DNA from 3 places in the Pseudarthrobacter sp. CC4 genome. Region 1 is predicted to be linked to each of the others. Evidence: predicted binding sites of a transcription regulator. Region 1 holds the regulator's gene; each other region holds the start of a gene.
The links. Region 1 encodes HrcA, which represses chaperone genes, less so after heat shock. Its sites were predicted from a motif close to TTNGCACTCGNNNNNNNCGAGTGCNAA; they were not measured.
Positions count from the first base shown of each region.

Region 1 (5,547 bases):
GACAGGGAGGGATCTTCACGCTTGCCCTCACGCTGCCTTCCGGCGACTACGAGTTGCGCGTGGCCCAGGCCGGCGCCGACGGGCAGCCGGACCAGAACGAGGACTCGCGGGCTTTCAAAGTCCGCTAGCCCGCACGCTGCAGCTTCGGCGGCCTGCTCAACCGGCAGGCTCGGCAGCATGCGCCGCCCAGCGGCCCAGGACGTCGCTGGCAAGCACGACGGCGGCGGGGCCGGCGGTGGATGAGCGCAGCACATGGTGCCCCAGCAGGGCCGTGACAGCACCCTTGCCGCAGAGCCGGGTTACTTCCCGGGGACTGATGCCGCCTTCCGGCCCAACGATCAGGAAGACTTCGCGGGGTTCCGTTGGGGTTCCGCCGCGCTGCCATGCTTCCAGCACTGTCCGCAAGGGCCTAACCGCGTCCTCGTGCAGGATGACGGCAAGCCCTGCGGCCTCCACGAGGCCGGCCAGCGCGGCGGTGTCGACGGCGGGCCGCACCTCGGGAACCCAGGCGCGGCGCGCCTGCTTGGCGGCTGCCGTGACCACGGACTGCCATTTGGCGTGGGCCTTCGCGGCCCGGTCGCCTTTCCACCGGACGATGGACCGTTCGGACTGCCAGGGTATGACGGCGTCGATCCCGAGTTCGGTTGCCGTCTCAATGGCAAGTTCGTCGCGGTCGCCCTTTGCCAGCGCCTGTACCAGCACCAGCCTTGTCCCCGGCTGCGGCTCAACGGCCAGGGAGGAGCACTCAACATCCAGCCCGGAGGGGGACGCCGCAAGCACCTTTCCGCTCATGCGCGTCCCGGCGCCGTCCACGATGTCAACGGGCTCGCCCGGGGCAAGCCGCTTCACCGTGACGGCGTGCCGCGCCTCGGGCCCCTCCAGGACAAAGACTTCCCCCGCCACCAGCTGGTCAAGGGAACCGGGAGGAGTGAAAAAGACCGGGTTGCTCACCGCTACAGGTTACCGAGCCGGTCCCGGAGCTTGGCGAACATGCCCCCGCTGGCCGCAAGCTTGCCCTCGGTGATCTGTTCACCGCGCATCTTGGCAAGCTGACGCAGGAGGTCCTCCTGCGCGGCGTCCAGCTTGGCGGGAGTCTCGACCTGGAGGTGCACTTTCAGGTCGCCGCGCCCGTACCCGCGAAGGTGGGTCACGCCAAGTCCGCGAAGGGTGATGATCTCGCCGGACTGGGTGCCCGGCTTGACGTCGATCTCCTGCGGTCCGTCGAACGTTTCCAGGCTCACCTCGGTGCCCAGGGCTGCAGCGGTCATGGGAAGGTGCAGGGTTGCGTGGAGGTCGTCGTTGTCCCGGACATAGGTGGCGTCGTTGTTCACGCGGATCTCGACGTAGAGGTCGCCGGCGGGACCGCCGGCGGGACCTGCTTCGCCCTGGCCGGAAAGCTGGATGCGGGTTCCGGTGGCTACGCCGGCGGGAACCTTGATGGTCAGCGAACGGCGGCTGCGGATGCGTCCCTGGCCGCTGCACTCATTGCAGGGGTCCTTGATGACGGTGCCGAAGCCCTCGCACGTACCACACGGGGCGGCGGTCATGACCTGTCCCAGGATGGAGCGCACGGCACGCTGGACCTGGCCGCTGCCGCCGCAGATGTCGCAGCGTTCCGGATGGGTTCCCGGCCGGCAGCACGAACCTTCGCAGGTGGGGCACGTGACGGCCGTGTCCACTTCCAGCTTCTTGTTGACGCCGAAGACAGCGTCGCGGAGTTCGATGCGGACACTGATGAGTGCGTCCTGGCCGCGCCTGACGCGGGAAGCCGGGCCCGTTGTTCCGCCGGCCCCGAAGAAGGTGTCGAAGATGTCCTGGAACGCGAATCCCTGGCCGGCGTAGCTGCCTCCGCCGAAGCCGTTGTCCGTGCCGTTCTCGTTGCCGGTGGTGTCGTAGACGCGGCGCTTCTGCGGGTCCGAAAGAACCTCGTAGGCGTGGGTCACGGCCTTGAAGCGGTCCGACGCGTCCTCACCCGGGTTGACGTCCGGGTGGAGCGTGCGCGCCAGCTTGCGGTAGGCCTTCTTGATCTCTTCTCCCGTGGCCTCCGGTGAGACTCCAAGGACGTCGTAGTGGCTGCTCAAAGTTCGTATCTCTTCCTTGTTGTACTGCCTGCAGTTGGACTGCGGGAAATGATCTGCATGCCCGGGAACGGGAAAACGTCAGGGTCCCAGGATCCGCGAAAGGTAGCGGGCAACGGCCCTGACTGCGGCCATGGTGGTGGGATAGTCCATCCGGGTTGGTCCCAGGACACCAATTTTCGCAATGTGGTCCGGACCGTACCCCGTGGCAACGACGGACGCCTCGGCAAGGCCGTCGTAGGGATTCTCGCGGCCGATGCTGACAGCCACCCCGCGGTGGTCCTGCGCCATTTCGCTCAGCAGGCGGAGCATGACCACCTGTTCCTCGAGTGCTTCCAGGACCGGTCCGATGCTGAGCGGAAAGTCCACGTTGGAACGCGCAAGGTTGGCGGTGCCCGCCATGACCATGCGGTCTTCCCTGCTGCTCTGGGCCAGGCCTTCGAGGCCGACGGCGAGGGCATGGGCGGCCTGCCTTTGCCCCGGGCCGGCTGTGGCCACCACTGCCGGCAGGGACTGGGCGAGCTGGTTCAGCGGAGTGCCGGCAAGGGAGCCAAGGAACCGTGCCCGCAGGGTGGCAAGGGCGTCGTCCCCCAGGTCCTGGCCGACGTCGATAACGCGCTGTTCCACTTTGCCGCTGTTGGCGATCAGCACCACCAGCACCTTGCGCGGCGCGAGGAGGACGAACTCGATATGGCGGACCAGTGCCCGGCTCAGGTGCGGATACTGGACCACGGCAACCTGGTTGGTCAGCTGCGACAGCAGGCGGACCGTGCGGTCAAGGACGTCGTCGAGGTCGTCAGATCCTTCCAGCAGCGACTGGATGGCCCTGCGCTCGGCCTGGGACAGCGGTTTGACCGCCGAGATCTGGTCCACGAACAGCCGGTAACCCTTGTCAGTGGGGATACGTCCGGCGCTGGTGTGCGGAGCGGTGATCAGGCCCTCTTCCTCCAGGGCGGCCATATCGTTCCTGATCGTTGCGCTGGACACACCAAGATGGTGCCGCTCCACCAGGGCCTTGGACCCGACGGGTTCCCGGGAGTGGACGTAGTCCTCCACGATTGCACGCAGCACTTCAAGTTTGCGTGGCTCGCTCACACTCCACCTCCATCCAGGGTTCGGGGCGGCCGCGCCGCCCGCGCTGTGCCACCTCAAGGGTTAGCACTCGACATGCCTCAGTGCTAACAGTCTATTATGACTCCCGCCGTTGCTAGCATTGGTACCGCTCCGGGCGAAATCCGGACCTGTGACCGAACGCTAGGCGGAGTGAAACCATGCAGTACCAGAACTGGGGCCCACGCGACTTGTCCGCTCCCGCAAAGACTGAACTGCCCGAGGTTCCCGTTGAACGGGGAATGGTCCTTGAGGACGTCCAGTCCGGCTGGGTGGGCGCCGTGACCCGGGTGGAAAAATCCGGCGGCATGCACGTGGTTGCCCTGGAGGACCGGCGCGGTAAATCCCGGTCCTTCCGGCTTGGTTTCGGATTCCTCCTCGAAGGCCGGGCCATCAAGCTCCTGCCCCCGGCCCCGCGGCAGGCCGCCGGCGCCGTCGCCGGCCGGACCGCCTCCGGGTCCGTCCGCGTCGCCGGCCAGCGGGCACAGGTGGCCAAGGCCAGCCGGATCTGGGTGGAGGGAAAGCACGACGCCGAACTGGTGGAAAAGGTCTGGGGAGACGACCTGCGCGTGGAGGGCATCGTCGTCGAACCCCTGCACGGCATTGATGACCTGGCGGGGGCCGTCGCAGCGTTCAGGCCCGGACCGGGCAGGCGCCTCGGCGTACTGGTGGACCACCTGGTGCCGGATTCCAAGGAATCCCGCATTGCGGACGCCGTCATGGCCTCGCCGGGAGCTGCAGGGAACGTCCTGATTGTGGGTCACCCTTACGTGGACGTGTGGCAGGCCATCCGGCCCGCGGTCCTGGGCATTGAGCAGTGGCCGGTAGTGCCGCGCGGGCAGGATTGGAAGACCGGCATCCTCGCAGCGTTCGGCTGGCCCCATGCCACAAAGGAGGACATCGGGCTTGGCTGGCAGAAACTGCTCGGCGCCGTCCGAACGTACGCCGACCTGGAAGCCTCGCTGCTGGGGAGGGTCGAAGAAGTCATCGACTTCCTCACCGTGCCCTGAAGGACGGTTCTGCCCCGGCCCGCGCATCCCGGGGCAGGTATGGGGCCGGTACCAAGTATTCTTGGTACTGCGGATCCTGCAACATTGCAGGCCGCCGCACCCAATAAGCTTTCTTAGCCGGCACCATTGCACTTCAGAAGGAACAGACTGTGGCAGAAAACGCACGTGATCACAGGGACAGCCCGGGCGGCCAGGGCCGTTCGGAGTACCACGGCGTTCCCGCGAATGCGCTGCCCCTGACAGCCAGCGAAGACCGGCAATGGGCCACCATGGCGCACTTCGGGGGCATCCTGGGCTGCGTTCCGTCGCTGCTGATCTACCTGATCTTCCGGGACCGCGGGCCCTTCACGGCACAGGAATCCAAGGAAGCCCTGAATTTCAGCCTGCCGCCCACCATTGCTGCCCTGCTGGCGAACATCCTGGTGGTCTTCGTCCCCGTGATCGGCAACATCTTTGCCGTCATCGCCACCCTCATCTGGATTGCGCTCACCTGCTTCTCGGTGGCGGCCGGCATCCATGTCAACCGTGGCCAGCCGCACCGTTACCAGTACAACCTGCGCTGGATCAAGTAGCGGCTGCACGGGTCCACGCCCGCGGGGTTCCCTGGCGGGCGCGGGCCCACGTTGCCTTGTGCCGTTCAGTCCGGCAGGACCCGGCGGACCACCGCGTCTGCCAGCAGCCTGCCCTTGAGGGTCAGGACCAGCCTGCCCCTGAACGCGGCAGCAGGATCCACGAGGCCGTCCGCGATCAGCCCCGCAACCTCATGGCGTCCTTCTTGGCCCAGCGACGATACTTCGAGACCGGACTGGAGACGGGCCTCGAGCATCACACGTTCGACGTTCCGGGTCTCCTGGTCCAGGGTTTCCCTGCCGGCCGCCGGTGACACTCCCTGTGCGAGGCGTCCGGCGTAGGCCGTGGGGTGTTTGACGTTCCACCACCGCACGCCGCCCACATGCGAATGGGCGCCGGGGCCGATCCCCCACCAGTCGTCGCCCCGCCAGTAGGCGAGGTTGTGGCGGCAGGCCTGCTCCGGCGTGCGGGCCCAGTTGCTGACCTCGTACCAGCCCAGGCCGGCTTTGGTGATGAGGTCGTCGGCGAGTTCGTACTTGTCGGCGTGGTCGTCGTCGTCGATTCCTGGAACCTCGCCCCGGCGGATCTGGGCGGCGAGCTTGGTTCCCTCTTCGATGATCAGCGCATAGGCGCTGATGTGGTCCGGCTGGTAGGACAGTGCCGTCTCCAGGGAGTAGCGCCAGTCGTCCAGGGACTCCCCCGGCGTGCCGTAGATGAGGTCCAGGCTCACAGCCAGTCCCGCGTCCCGGGCCCATTGCACAACCTGCGGGACTCGGCTG
Region 1 covers NZ_JARCCZ010000018.1:92,072-97,618, reverse strand. The annotation lists gene PV768_RS13705 (GerMN domain-containing protein) at 1-128, shown strand, start outside; gene PV768_RS13700 (16S rRNA (uracil(1498)-N(3))-methyltransferase) at 157-951, opposite strand; gene dnaJ (molecular chaperone DnaJ) at 954-2,081, opposite strand; gene hrcA (heat-inducible transcriptional repressor HrcA) at 2,160-3,173, opposite strand; gene PV768_RS13685 (DUF3097 domain-containing protein) at 3,350-4,198, shown strand; gene PV768_RS13680 (DUF4870 domain-containing protein) at 4,348-4,770, shown strand; gene hemW (radical SAM family heme chaperone HemW) at 4,836-5,547, opposite strand, start outside.

Region 2 (5,547 bases), on a different contig from region 1:
GGTCGATGACACCGGCAGCGATCAGGTCCTCGTACTCGCCCGACTTGGCGTTGAAGCCGTTGTTGGTTTCGAGCTCGGCAACCTTGGCGGTGATGACGTAGCCGTCGAAGCCGGCGTTCTGGGCAATCCAGCGCAGCGGCTGGACCAGCGCGCGGCGGACAATGCCCACGGCAGCGGCGGCGTCGCCTTCGAGTGCCTTGACGGCCGGGTCCTCATCCAGTGCCTTCAAGGCGTGGATCAGGGCCGAGCCACCGCCGGCCACGATGCCTTCTTCCAGGGCAGCTCGGGTGGAGGAAACAGCATCCTCGATGCGGTGCTTCTTCTCCTTGAGCTCAACCTCGGTGGCTGCGCCAACCTTGATGACACCGATGCCGCCGGCCAGCTTGGCCAGGCGTTCCTGGAGCTTTTCACGGTCCCAGTCGGAATCGGTGCGGGTCAGCTCGGCGCGGAGCTGGGCCACGCGTGCTGCCACGTCTTCGGCCGAGCCTGCGCCGTCAACGATGGTGGTGTTGTCCTTGGTGACGGTGATGCGGCGGGCGGTGCCCAGCACCTCAAGGCCGACGGTGTCCAGGCTGAGGCCCAGTTCCGGGGACACAACCTGCGCACCGGTGAGGGTGGCGATGTCCTGCAGCATGGCCTTGCGGCGGTCACCGAAGCCGGGAGCCTTGACGGCGACGACGTTCAGGGTGCCGCGGATGCGGTTGACGATCAGCGTGGACAGGGCCTCGCCCTCAACGTCTTCGGCAATGATGAACAGCGGCTTGGAAGCCTGCAGCGCCTTTTCCAGCAGCGGCAGGAATTCCTGGATGCTGGAGATCTTGCCCTGGTTGATCAGGATCAGGGCGTCCTCGAGGACTGCTTCCTGGCGTTCCGCGTCCGTGACGAAGTACGGGGACAGGTAGCCCTTGTCGAACTGCATGCCCTCGGTCAGGACCAGTTCGGTCTGCGTGGTGGAGGACTCCTCGATGGTGATCACACCATCCTTGCCCACCTTGCCGAATGCCTCGGCGAGGAGCTCGCCGATCTCGTCGCTCTGGGCGGAGATGGCTGCAACGTTGGCCACCTGGGTGCCTTCAACGGGGCGGGCGTTCTCCAGCAGGCGGGCGGCGACGGCCTCAACGGCAACCTCGATGCCCCGCTTGATCTGGCCGGGAGCTGCGCCTGCAGCCACGTTGCGCAGGCCTTCCTTGACCAGGGCCTGCGCCAGGACGGTTGCCGTGGTGGTGCCGTCACCGGCAACATCGTTGGTCTTGGTTGCGACTTCCTTGGCCAGCTGCGCGCCAAGGTTCTCGTAGGGGTCGTCCAGTTCCACTTCGCGGGCGATGGTGACGCCGTCGTTCGTGATGGTGGGAGCGCCCCACTTCTTGTCCAGGACGACGTTGCGGCCGCGGGGGCCGAGCGTCACCTTGACGGTGTTGGCGAGCTTATCGATGCCGGCTTCAAGAGACCGGCGGGCAGCGTCGTTAAACGCAAGCTGCTTTGCCATGGTTTTGTCCTTTCAAGACAGAACCCCGCGCAGCCGACCAGCAGAATGCATGACCAGCGGCACGGGGATCCGGAGAGTTACTTTACGACGATCGCCAGGACGTCGCGGGCGGACAGCACGAGGTACTCGGTGCCGCCGGTCTTGACTTCGGTTCCGCCGTACTTGGAGTAGATAACGACGTCGCCAACGGCTACGTCGACAGGAACGCGGTTGCCGTCCTCAAAGCGGCCGGGGCCTACTGCAACAACTTCGCCTTCCTGCGGCTTCTCCTGTGCGGAGTCCGGGATGACCAGGCCGGAAGCCGTGGTCTGCTCGGCTTCGAGCGGGCGGACAACAATACGATCCTCAAGAGGCTTAATAGAGACCGACACTCGGACCTCTCCTTCTTCGTCAGCAAATTCGTGGACTGGAAAGCTTTCCGCCCTGGCTGGCAAACCGTCGTCGCGGTGCCGGCAGCAGCCAGGCTGGCAGCTCTTCATGTGTTAGCACCCTCCTAGGGAGAGTGCTAATGATGACTCTATGTAAGGCTTAGCACTCGGTCAAGGCGAGTGCCAGCGTTTCGTCATGGGCGGACACCAATCCATGTACATTTGACCGGTGCGAGCAGCCCTGTACCTGACCCTTGCCACCCTCTTCTGGGCGGGTAACTTCGTTGTAGGCCAGGCCGCCATGGAAACCATGCAGCCGCTCCAGCTGACCTTCTGGCGCTGGGCCCTGGCTGCCGTGCCGCTGCTGGCCCTGGCACAGGCGGTGGACCGGCCGGACTGGCGCGCTGTCCTGCGCCGCTGGCCGATGCTCCTGCTCCTGAGCTGCCTTGGGATGAGCGCCTATACCCTGCTGCTCTACAGTGCGCTGGGGCACACCTCTGCCCTGAACGCCTCCCTGGTGACGGCTGCGAACCCGGCCCTGATCATGGTCCTGGCCGCCATCCTGCTTCGGGACAGGCCGGGTCCCCTGAGCTGGGTGGGCGTTGCCCTGGGCCTGGCAGGCGTCCTGCTGGTCCTCACCGGAGGCAACCTGCAGCGGCTGCTGACTTTCTCGATTGATGCCGGCGAATTGCTGATCGTGGCCGCCATCACCGTCTGGGGCTTCTATACGATCATCGCCCGCAGGCTCTCCGTCCCGGCGATTACGTCCACCGCGGTGCAGGTGGCCATGGCGGCGATTGTCCTGGTTCCCTTTGCGGTGGCCACCGGGGCAGGGCTGCCGGCCACCGCCTCGGAGGGCTGGTCGCTGGCCTACATTGCCCTGTTCCCCTCCTTGGGTTCCTACCTGCTCTGGAACCTTGCACTCAAGCGCACCTCGGCTGCCAATGCCGGAAACTACCTGAACCTCATTGCCGTCTTCACCGCGATCATCACGGTGGCCCTTGGCCAGCCCATCACGGTCCCGCAGGTCCTGGGCGGCGTCCTGGTCATTTCCGGGGTCCTGCTCACCAGCGCGGGCGGCAGGCCACCTCAGCGGCCCAGGTCGTCGAAGTCGACGTCCTCTCCGCCGTCGGCCCCGCCTGCGGAGTTCCGCCCCCGGTAGAGGAGGAAGGCAGAAACCAGGGCGGTCAACAGCGACGCGGCAAGGAAGACGACGCTGCCGGCCCGGGCTCCGTCGTACAGCCCCCGGATATCCCGGGCCTCCTGGGTGTCGTCCTTGATGTCGTTGCCGCCCACCGAATAGACGGTGGCGTTGAAGGTGTCCAGGAAGAAGATGATCACCAGGAGCGCCAGGCACACCACCGCCACCACGGAACCTGCGATCAGTGCCGGCCGGGCGAACCTCGCCGGGCCGCCGTCCCCGGGTTGGTGCTGACGGGGCTGCTGCGGACCTGCACTCTGGTTCATGGCTTCAACACTATCGGCATAGCGGCGGCCCGCTCCTCCACTAGGCTGGAACCCATGGCTCACGCTCCCCAGGACCAGATTGCACCGCTGCTCACCCCTGAAGGCTGGGAGCTCCTGGCGTCCCTGGGCCCCTACCAGGAAGAGAAGTCCTTCGAGCTGAACTCGGCCCTCCGCAAGGCCGGCCACTCCCCCGAACTGGTTTCCGCCGTCCTGACCCAGTCCCGGCTCCGCACCAAGGCCGCGGCGAAGTTCGGTGAGTTCGCCCGCAGCATGCTGTTCACCCAGGCAGGGCTGGAACAGGCAACCCGGCTGAACGTCGCCGCCCGCCATGCCCAGAGGTTCGCCGAGGCCGGAGTCCGCCACGTGGCGGACCTGGGCTGCGGCCTGGCCGCGGACTCGCTGGCGCTGGCTTCCATGGACATCAACGTCACCGCTGTGGAGATGGACGAGACGACGGCGGCCTGCGCCACGGTGAACCTCATTCCGTTCCCCAACGCCACCGTGGTCCACGCAGACGCCACGGCGGTGCCGCTGGACGGGATCGACGGCGTCTGGCTGGATCCCGCGCGCCGGGTTACTTCGACGTCGGGCACCAAGCGGATCTGGGACCCTGAAGCCTTTTCGCCGCCCTTGTCCTTCGTTGAGGGCCTGGCCGCGTCCGGCCTGGCCGTCGGGGTCAAGATGGGCCCGGGCATGCCGCACGAGTCCGTTCCGGCCGGCTGTGAGGCACAGTGGGTTTCGGTGGCGGGCGACGTCACCGAGGTTGCGCTGTGGTTCAACGCAGTGCGCCGGCCCGGAGTCCGCCGGGCCGCTCTGGTGCTCGGCGCCCGGGGCGCGGCGGAGCTGACCAGCGGAGAAGACTTCGGCGCCGGTCCTGCCGCTCCGGTGGGGCCGGTGGGGGGCTACCTCTACGAACCGGACGGCGCGGTGATCCGGGCCGGTCTGGTGGCCGACGTCGCGCTGCAGCTTGGCGGACACCTGGTGGATGAGCACATCGCCTATGTGTGCGCACCGGAGCTGGTGGATACACCGTTCGCGCGCGCCTACAAGGTCCTGGACGTGATGCCCTACAACGTCAAGGCGCTCAAGGCCTGGGTGAAGGCAGAGGGCATCGGGGTGCTGGACATCAAAAAGCGCGGCACCGCCGTCACTCCCGAGGAGCTCCGCAGGCAGCTCCTGCCAGGGGGGAAGAGCGCAGCCGGAAAGAACTCCGGCAAGAAGGCCGGGACCAAAACAGCCACCCTGGTCCTGACCCGTATCGGGGAGGACCGGGTGGCCATCGTGGTGGAGCCGGTGCCGGGCACTGCCCGCGAAGAAACGGCTACTGCGCGCGCATGAACTCTTCCGCCGCGCGCACCTGCCCGGCAGTGGGCCGGATGCCGGTGTACAGCACGAACTGCTCCAGGGCCTGGATGGTTGCCACTTCCGCACCGGTAATCACGGGTTTCCCCGCCGCCCGCGCAGCCTTGACCAGCGGCGTCTCGGCGGGCAGCGCAACCACGTCGAACACCACTTTGGCGGCGTCGATGGCTTCCTGCGGGAAGGCCAGGGCACCTGCCTCGGATCCGCCCGCCATGCCAATCGGCGTCACGTTGATGATCAGGTCGGCGGTCCCGCCGTCGAGTTCGGCGCGCCACTGGAACCCGTACTGTTCTGCGAGCGCCCGGCCCGTGGTTTCGTTCCGTGCAATGACCGTGACGTCGGTAAAGCCGGCGTCCCGAAGCGCGGCGACAGTGGCCTTGGCCATCCCGCCCGCGCCCTGGACCAGGACGGAATAGCCCGTAGGCACCTTGTTGGCGGCCAGAAGCTGTTCGATTGCCGTGTAGTCGGTGTTGTAGGCCTTGAGGTGCCCGTCCGTGTTCACGATGGTGTTCACTGAATCAATGGCCTTGGCCGAGGGGTCCATCTCGTCGACGAGGGCGATGACGTCCTCCTTGTACGGCATGGAGATGGCGCAGCCGCGGATGCCCAGCCCCCGGACCCCGGCGATGGCCTGTTCAAGGTTGGTGGGGGCGAAGGCCTTGTAGATCCAGTTGAGGTCCAGCTGCTCATACAGGTGGTTGTGGAACCGGGTCCCGTTGTTGCTGGGCCGGGCCGAGAGCGAGATGCAAAGGGTCATGTCTTTATTCAGAATGGGCACCCCACCATTTAACCCGCTCCCGCCCAACTAGGTAGCGCTAAGTGTCGTTTTGAGCCCCCAAAACGACACTTAGCGCTACCTAGTTG
Region 2 covers NZ_JARCCZ010000013.1:45,861-51,407, reverse strand. The annotation lists gene groL (chaperonin GroEL) at 1-1,486, opposite strand, end outside; gene groES (co-chaperone GroES) at 1,564-1,857, opposite strand; gene PV768_RS10110 (DMT family transporter) at 2,084-3,016, shown strand; gene PV768_RS10105 (hypothetical protein) at 2,944-3,321, opposite strand; gene PV768_RS10100 (THUMP-like domain-containing protein) at 3,376-4,659, shown strand; gene PV768_RS10095 (shikimate 5-dehydrogenase) at 4,643-5,440, opposite strand.
Region 2: a site for HrcA is predicted at 2,015-2,041, ahead of groES (co-chaperone GroES). Genes of this name have one in related genera too.

Region 3 (5,547 bases), on a different contig from region 1:
GAATGGGGCAGCTACTGGGACAAGCTGGCCACCAAGACCGCGGCCAACGACGCGCCGGACGTGATCCAGATGGACCAGAAGTACATTGCCGAATACGGCGGCCGCGGGGCGCTCCTGGATCTGTCCAAGCAAAGCGGCATTGATACCTCCAAACTCGACAAGGAAGCCCTGGCCTCGGGCCAGTACGACGGCGCCCAATACGGCCTGAGCACCGGCCGGAACGCCTACGTCATCATGGCCAACACGAAGGTTTTCGAGGCAGCAAACGTTCCGCTTCCGGATGACACCTCATGGACGTGGGACGACTTCATTGAGACAGCAACGAAGATCAGCGCCGCCGGAGACGGCAAGAACTACGGCGCAGCATACGGCAGCAACGAGGCAGACCTGATCATCTGGCTTCGCCAGCATGGGGAGAATCTCTACTCCGAGGACGGCAAGCTCGATTTCGACACTGCAACGGCCGCTTCCTTCTGGGAGCGGCTCAAGGAACAGCGCGACTCCAAGGCAAGCCCGTCGGCCACGGTGGCTACCGAGGACTCCGGCGCGGGCCTGGAAGAAAGCCTCTTCGGCACCAACAGGGTGGGGATGGCATGGTGGTGGACCAACCAGCTCGGATCGCTCGGGTCCACTACCGACAGCAGCATCAAGATGCTCCGTGCGCCTAGCCTCGACGGTGTTGCCGCTGAGAACGGCATGTACTACAAGCCCACCATGTTCTGGTCCGCTTCCGCACGGTCAAAGCACACCGAAGCCGCCTCAACCTTCATCAACTACCTGGCGAACAGCCCGGAAGCCGGCGCAATCCTGATGACGGACCGCGGCGTGCCCACCAACACGGAGATCGTAAAGGGCATCACACCGTCCCTGAAACCGGCAGACACCACCGTGGTGGGCTTCCTGAAGGACATTGCTCCGGACATGAAGGATGCGCCGCCCGTTCCTCCGGTGGGCGCGGGCAGCGTACAGAACGTCATCAAGCGATACACCGATGAGGTTCTCTACGACCGCCTGACTCCCCAGGCAGCGGCAGAGGCATTCAAGAAGGAAGTCGAGGGAATGCTGTCCAGCGCCCGGAAGTAAAAGCCAGCCCCTCTCCAGGAACACGAATGCGGCCCCCTCAAGAGAGGGGGCCGCATTCGTTTCCAGCGGGACAAAGCCCGGCAGGAGGGCTTAGAAGCCGCCCATGCCGCCCATGTCGTCGCCGCCGCCCATGGGGGCCGGGTTCTTCTCCGGCTTGTCGGCAACAACAGCTTCGGTAGTGAGGAACAGGCCGGCAATGGAAGCCGCGTTCTGCAGGGCAGAGCGGGTTACCTTGACGGGGTCGTTCACGCCGGCAGCCAGCAGGTCGACGTACTCGCCGGTTGCGGCGTTCAGGCCGTGTCCTGCGGGCAGGCCGCGAACCTTGTCCACCACAACGCCCGGCTCCAGGCCGGCGTTGAAGGCGATCTGCTTCAGCGGAGCATCGATGGCAACGCGGACAATGTTGGCACCGGTGGCCTCGTCGCCGGACAGCTGCAGGTTGGCGAATGCCTTGGCGCCGGCCTGGATGAGGGCCACGCCGCCACCGGCAACGATGCCTTCTTCAACAGCAGCCTTGGCGTTACGCACTGCGTCTTCGATGCGGTGCTTGCGCTCCTTGAGCTCAACCTCGGTTGCGGCACCGGCCTTGATCACTGCAACGCCGCCGGCCAGCTTGGCCAGGCGTTCCTGCAGCTTCTCGCGGTCGTAGTCCGAATCGGAGTTCTCGATCTCGGCGCGGATCTGGGACACGCGGCCGGCGATCTGGTCGGCGTCGCCGGCACCTTCAACGATGGTGGTCTCGTCCTTGGTGACAACAACCTTGCGTGCCTTGCCCAGGAGTTCCAGGCCGGCGTTTTCCAGCTTGAGTCCGACTTCCTCGGAGATGACCTGGCCGCCGGTGAGGACGGCAATGTCGGCGAGCTGTGCCTTGCGGCGGTCACCGAAGCCCGGAGCCTTGACGGCAACGGACTTGAAGGTGCCGCGGATCTTGTTGACGATCAGGGTGGCCAGGGCCTCGCCCTCGATGTCCTCGGCGATGATCAGCAGCGGCTTGTTGGACTGCATGACCTTTTCGAGGACAGCAACCAGTTCCTTGACGTTGGAGATCTTGGAGTTGACGATCAGGATGTACGGGTCTTCGAGGACCGTTTCCTGGCGCTCCGCGTCGGTGACGAAGTAGGCGGAGATGTAGCCCTTGTCGAAGCGCATGCCTTCGGTGAGCTCGAGTTCCAGGCCGAAGGTGTTGGATTCCTCGACCGTGATGACGCCTTCCTTGCCCACCTTGTCCAGGGCTTCGGCGATCAGCGCACCGATTTCCTCGTCCCCTGCGGAGATGGATGCCGTAGCGGCAATCTCTTCCTTGGTTTCGATTTCCTTGGCGGAAGCCAGGAGCTCGCGGGTGACGGCTTCGACAGCCTTTTCGATGCCGCGCTTGAGGGACAGCGGGTCGGCGCCGGCGGCAACGTTGCGCAGGCCTTCCTTGACCAGGGCCTGGGCCAGAACGGTGGCGGTGGTGGTTCCGTCGCCGGCGACGTCGTCAGTCTTCTTGGCAACTTCCTTGACCAGCTCGGCGCCGATCTTCTCGTAGGGATCGTCCAGCTCGATCTCCTTGGCGATGGAAACACCATCGTTGGTGATCGTGGGGGCGCCCCACTTCTTTTCGAGGACGACGTTGCGTCCACGCGGGCCGAGGGTGACCTTAACGGCGTCGGCGAGGATGTTCAGGCCCCGCTCAAGGCCGCGGCGTGCCTCTTCATCAAATGCAATGATCTTGGCCATAACGGCAGTAGTCCTTTCGGGACAGTCGTTAAGAATGAACCTTCGCTGCAGTGCCCGCGACGGACGACCCTTTGCCGGCGGCCTCTGTATGCCCCCGGGTGCGGGCCTCACTCCAGTGAGGTGTTTCTTCGCTCCTCGTTCGGTGCCGCGCTCCGCCGGCCGGAACCAGCTTTGCTTTAGCAGTCGGTACGTCAGAGTGCTAACTCAATAATTAGCACTCCCCACGGGAGAGTGCAAGCGAATGACGCGCGGAAAGCGCCCTGGCAGGCATCTCTACGCCGAGGGCGATCAGCCGGCGCGGCCTGCAGTTTCACGGCCGGTGGGCGTTGGATTGTTGTCTGCCCCGTAGGTAAACACCGTAAACGTCGCCGAGGTGATGTCACCGTTGGCGTCGAAGGCAACCGGGCCGGATTCGCCGTCGTAATTAATGCCGGTACCGGAAGCCTTCGCCGCCAGGCACTCCTTGTAGCTGGGGCAGGGCGTGCCGGGCACCGTTGCAGTCCCGCCATCCTTGCCGGCGGCAGTCCCGCCTGACACGGCGATGAGGTTCGCTGCAATTGAGCGGCCCGAGTCGTCCTCTGCTTTGGCTGCCGCGAGGGCTGCGAGGGTCACGGCGTCGTACGTTTCCGCGGCGAAGGACACGTCCTTCAGGCCGGGATCGATGCCCAGGAGCCTTTCCTGGAAGGCGGCGGATGGCAGCTCGCCGGGAACAACGGCGCGGGCACCCTCCAGGGCTTTGGTTCCCAGCTTGGACGCATACCGGCCGAACGCGCCGTCGCTGAGGATGATCTTCGAGCCGGCCAGGGCGGCGTTGTTGAGTTCAGCCAGGGCGCCCTGCGCGCCGTCGCGGGCCACCAGGATGACGGCGTCGGGTTCCGCCCCGCGGGCGGCGGCAGCGGCGCTTCCCGCTTCACCCGGCTTGAACCCGGCTGTGGCAACCACTTCCAGTCCGGCCTGTTCTGCGGAATCGGCGACGGCGGCGGAGACGTCGCTGCCGTAGGCGCCTTCCTGGAACATCAGGGAGATGGTGGCGGCGCCCGCGTCCTTGGCGAGCTTGGCCAGCACGGGTCCCTGCGCGACGTCGGCGGCCGCCGTCCGGAAGTAGTATCCGCCGCTGGGGATGGTGCTGAGCCCGGCCGCGGTGTTGGCCGGCGAGATCAGCGGCGTCCTGGCCCGGGAGAGGATGTCCACGACGGCCTTGGCGTGGCTGGAGTCGGTGGGGCCGATCACCACGTCCGCCTTGGCCTGGACCAAAGCCTGGGCCTGCGACGCTGCATCCTGGCCGGCTTCAAAGGGCAGCAGCTCCACGGGCCGGCCTTTGTGCCCGCCGGCAGCGTTGATCTCTTTGACTGCGAGCTTGGCGGCGGCCGCCTGGGGCGCGTTCAGGAAGCTGCCCTCCCCCGCATTGTCCAGGATGAGGCCTACCCGCAGCGTCCCGTCACCGGAGGCTTCCGTTGTTTCCACGCGTGCGTTTCCGGTGACCCCGGAACAGGCGGTCAGGGCCAGCGTGCAGCAGAGGGCCGCGGCAAACGCAGGACGGAGGGTCCCGGCGGGGACAATCAGATGCTTCACTCGGCCGGCCGGACGCTTTCCGCCTGTGGGCCCTTCTCGCCTTCGCCGACTTCAAGTTCCACGCGCTGTCCCTCGTCCAGTGCCCGGTAACCTTCGCCTTCGATAGCAGACCAGTGGACAAAGACGTCGTCGCTGGAGCCGTCAACGGTGATGAAGCCGTAGCCCTTTTCCGCGTTGAACCACTTGACGGTTCCTCGTGCCATGGTGACCACTCTTTCCGTAAGGTCCGGGATGCTGCGGGGGTGCCCCGGCGCCGGGCCGTAGCCCGGGATTTACTCTAGCCAATGCGGGTCGGTGCCGCAGGCCCCCGGCGGTGCCGTCGGCAAACGTTATTCAGGAGTAACGCCGGGCCCCGGACCGGGTGTGGCCCAAGGCAGCGCGGCTGATGGAAGAACCCGGCTTACCGGTACCCCGGGCCCAGCACAACCACCAGGGGAACCTGGAAGTCGGTGCTGCTCACCACGGTGGGGACGCCCAGGAGTTCCGCGAGGGCTTCCGCGTTGGCCCGTTGGGCTGGGCCGGAGTAGAAAATGATGGAGCCCTGCTGCGGCGCTCCCGCCCAGTTCCCTACCTGTCCCAGGGGCCAGCCGTCCGCCTGCACGGTTCCGCCTACACGGCTTGCCAGCCCGGCGGTCCCGGCGGCGTTGTAGACCGCCACAGGCTGGGTTTTGTCTACGGACGCAGCCTGCGCCGTGGGGCGGCTACTGGACCCTGTCCCGGCAGCGGGGACCGTTTCGGATCCGGCGGTTTCAGGCGCGGCGGAGGGCTCAGCGGAGGGCGTGACGGACGCGTCCGGCGCGGCGGAGGGCGTCGACCCCGTTCCGGCCAGCGGCATTGCTTCCAGGCTCGACGAGGCCTGGCTTGCCGGACCCGCAAACCCCAGCTTGGGCAGGATCAGGAAGGAAACCAGCCCGATGGCCAGGGCAACGCATCCCACCGCCAGGACGGGCCACAGCCGGACCCGTGACGGAGCAGAGGCTGTGCGATGGACACCTTGTCGCGACGCGGTCTCCGGGACCTTGTCGAATTCATCGCGGGCGTATTTGGTCATGGGAAAGAGACATCCTTGTGTGTTGCTGCTGAGGAACCAGCGTGAGCGTCTTATGCGTCGGACCCCAGGCGCCGTGCAGTGCGTGCACGGTGACGCGACGTACGTAGTCTACGCAATCTCTT
Region 3 covers NZ_JARCCZ010000002.1:340,698-346,244, forward strand. The annotation lists gene PV768_RS02760 (ABC transporter substrate-binding protein) at 1-1,083, shown strand, start outside; gene groL (chaperonin GroEL) at 1,174-2,802, opposite strand; gene PV768_RS02770 (ABC transporter substrate-binding protein) at 3,091-4,374, opposite strand; gene PV768_RS02775 (cold-shock protein) at 4,371-4,577, opposite strand; gene PV768_RS02780 (LytR C-terminal domain-containing protein) at 4,775-5,425, opposite strand; gene PV768_RS02785 (DUF3263 domain-containing protein) at 5,476-5,547, opposite strand, start outside.
Region 3: a site for HrcA is predicted at 2,979-3,005, ahead of groL (chaperonin GroEL). Genes of this name have one in related genera too.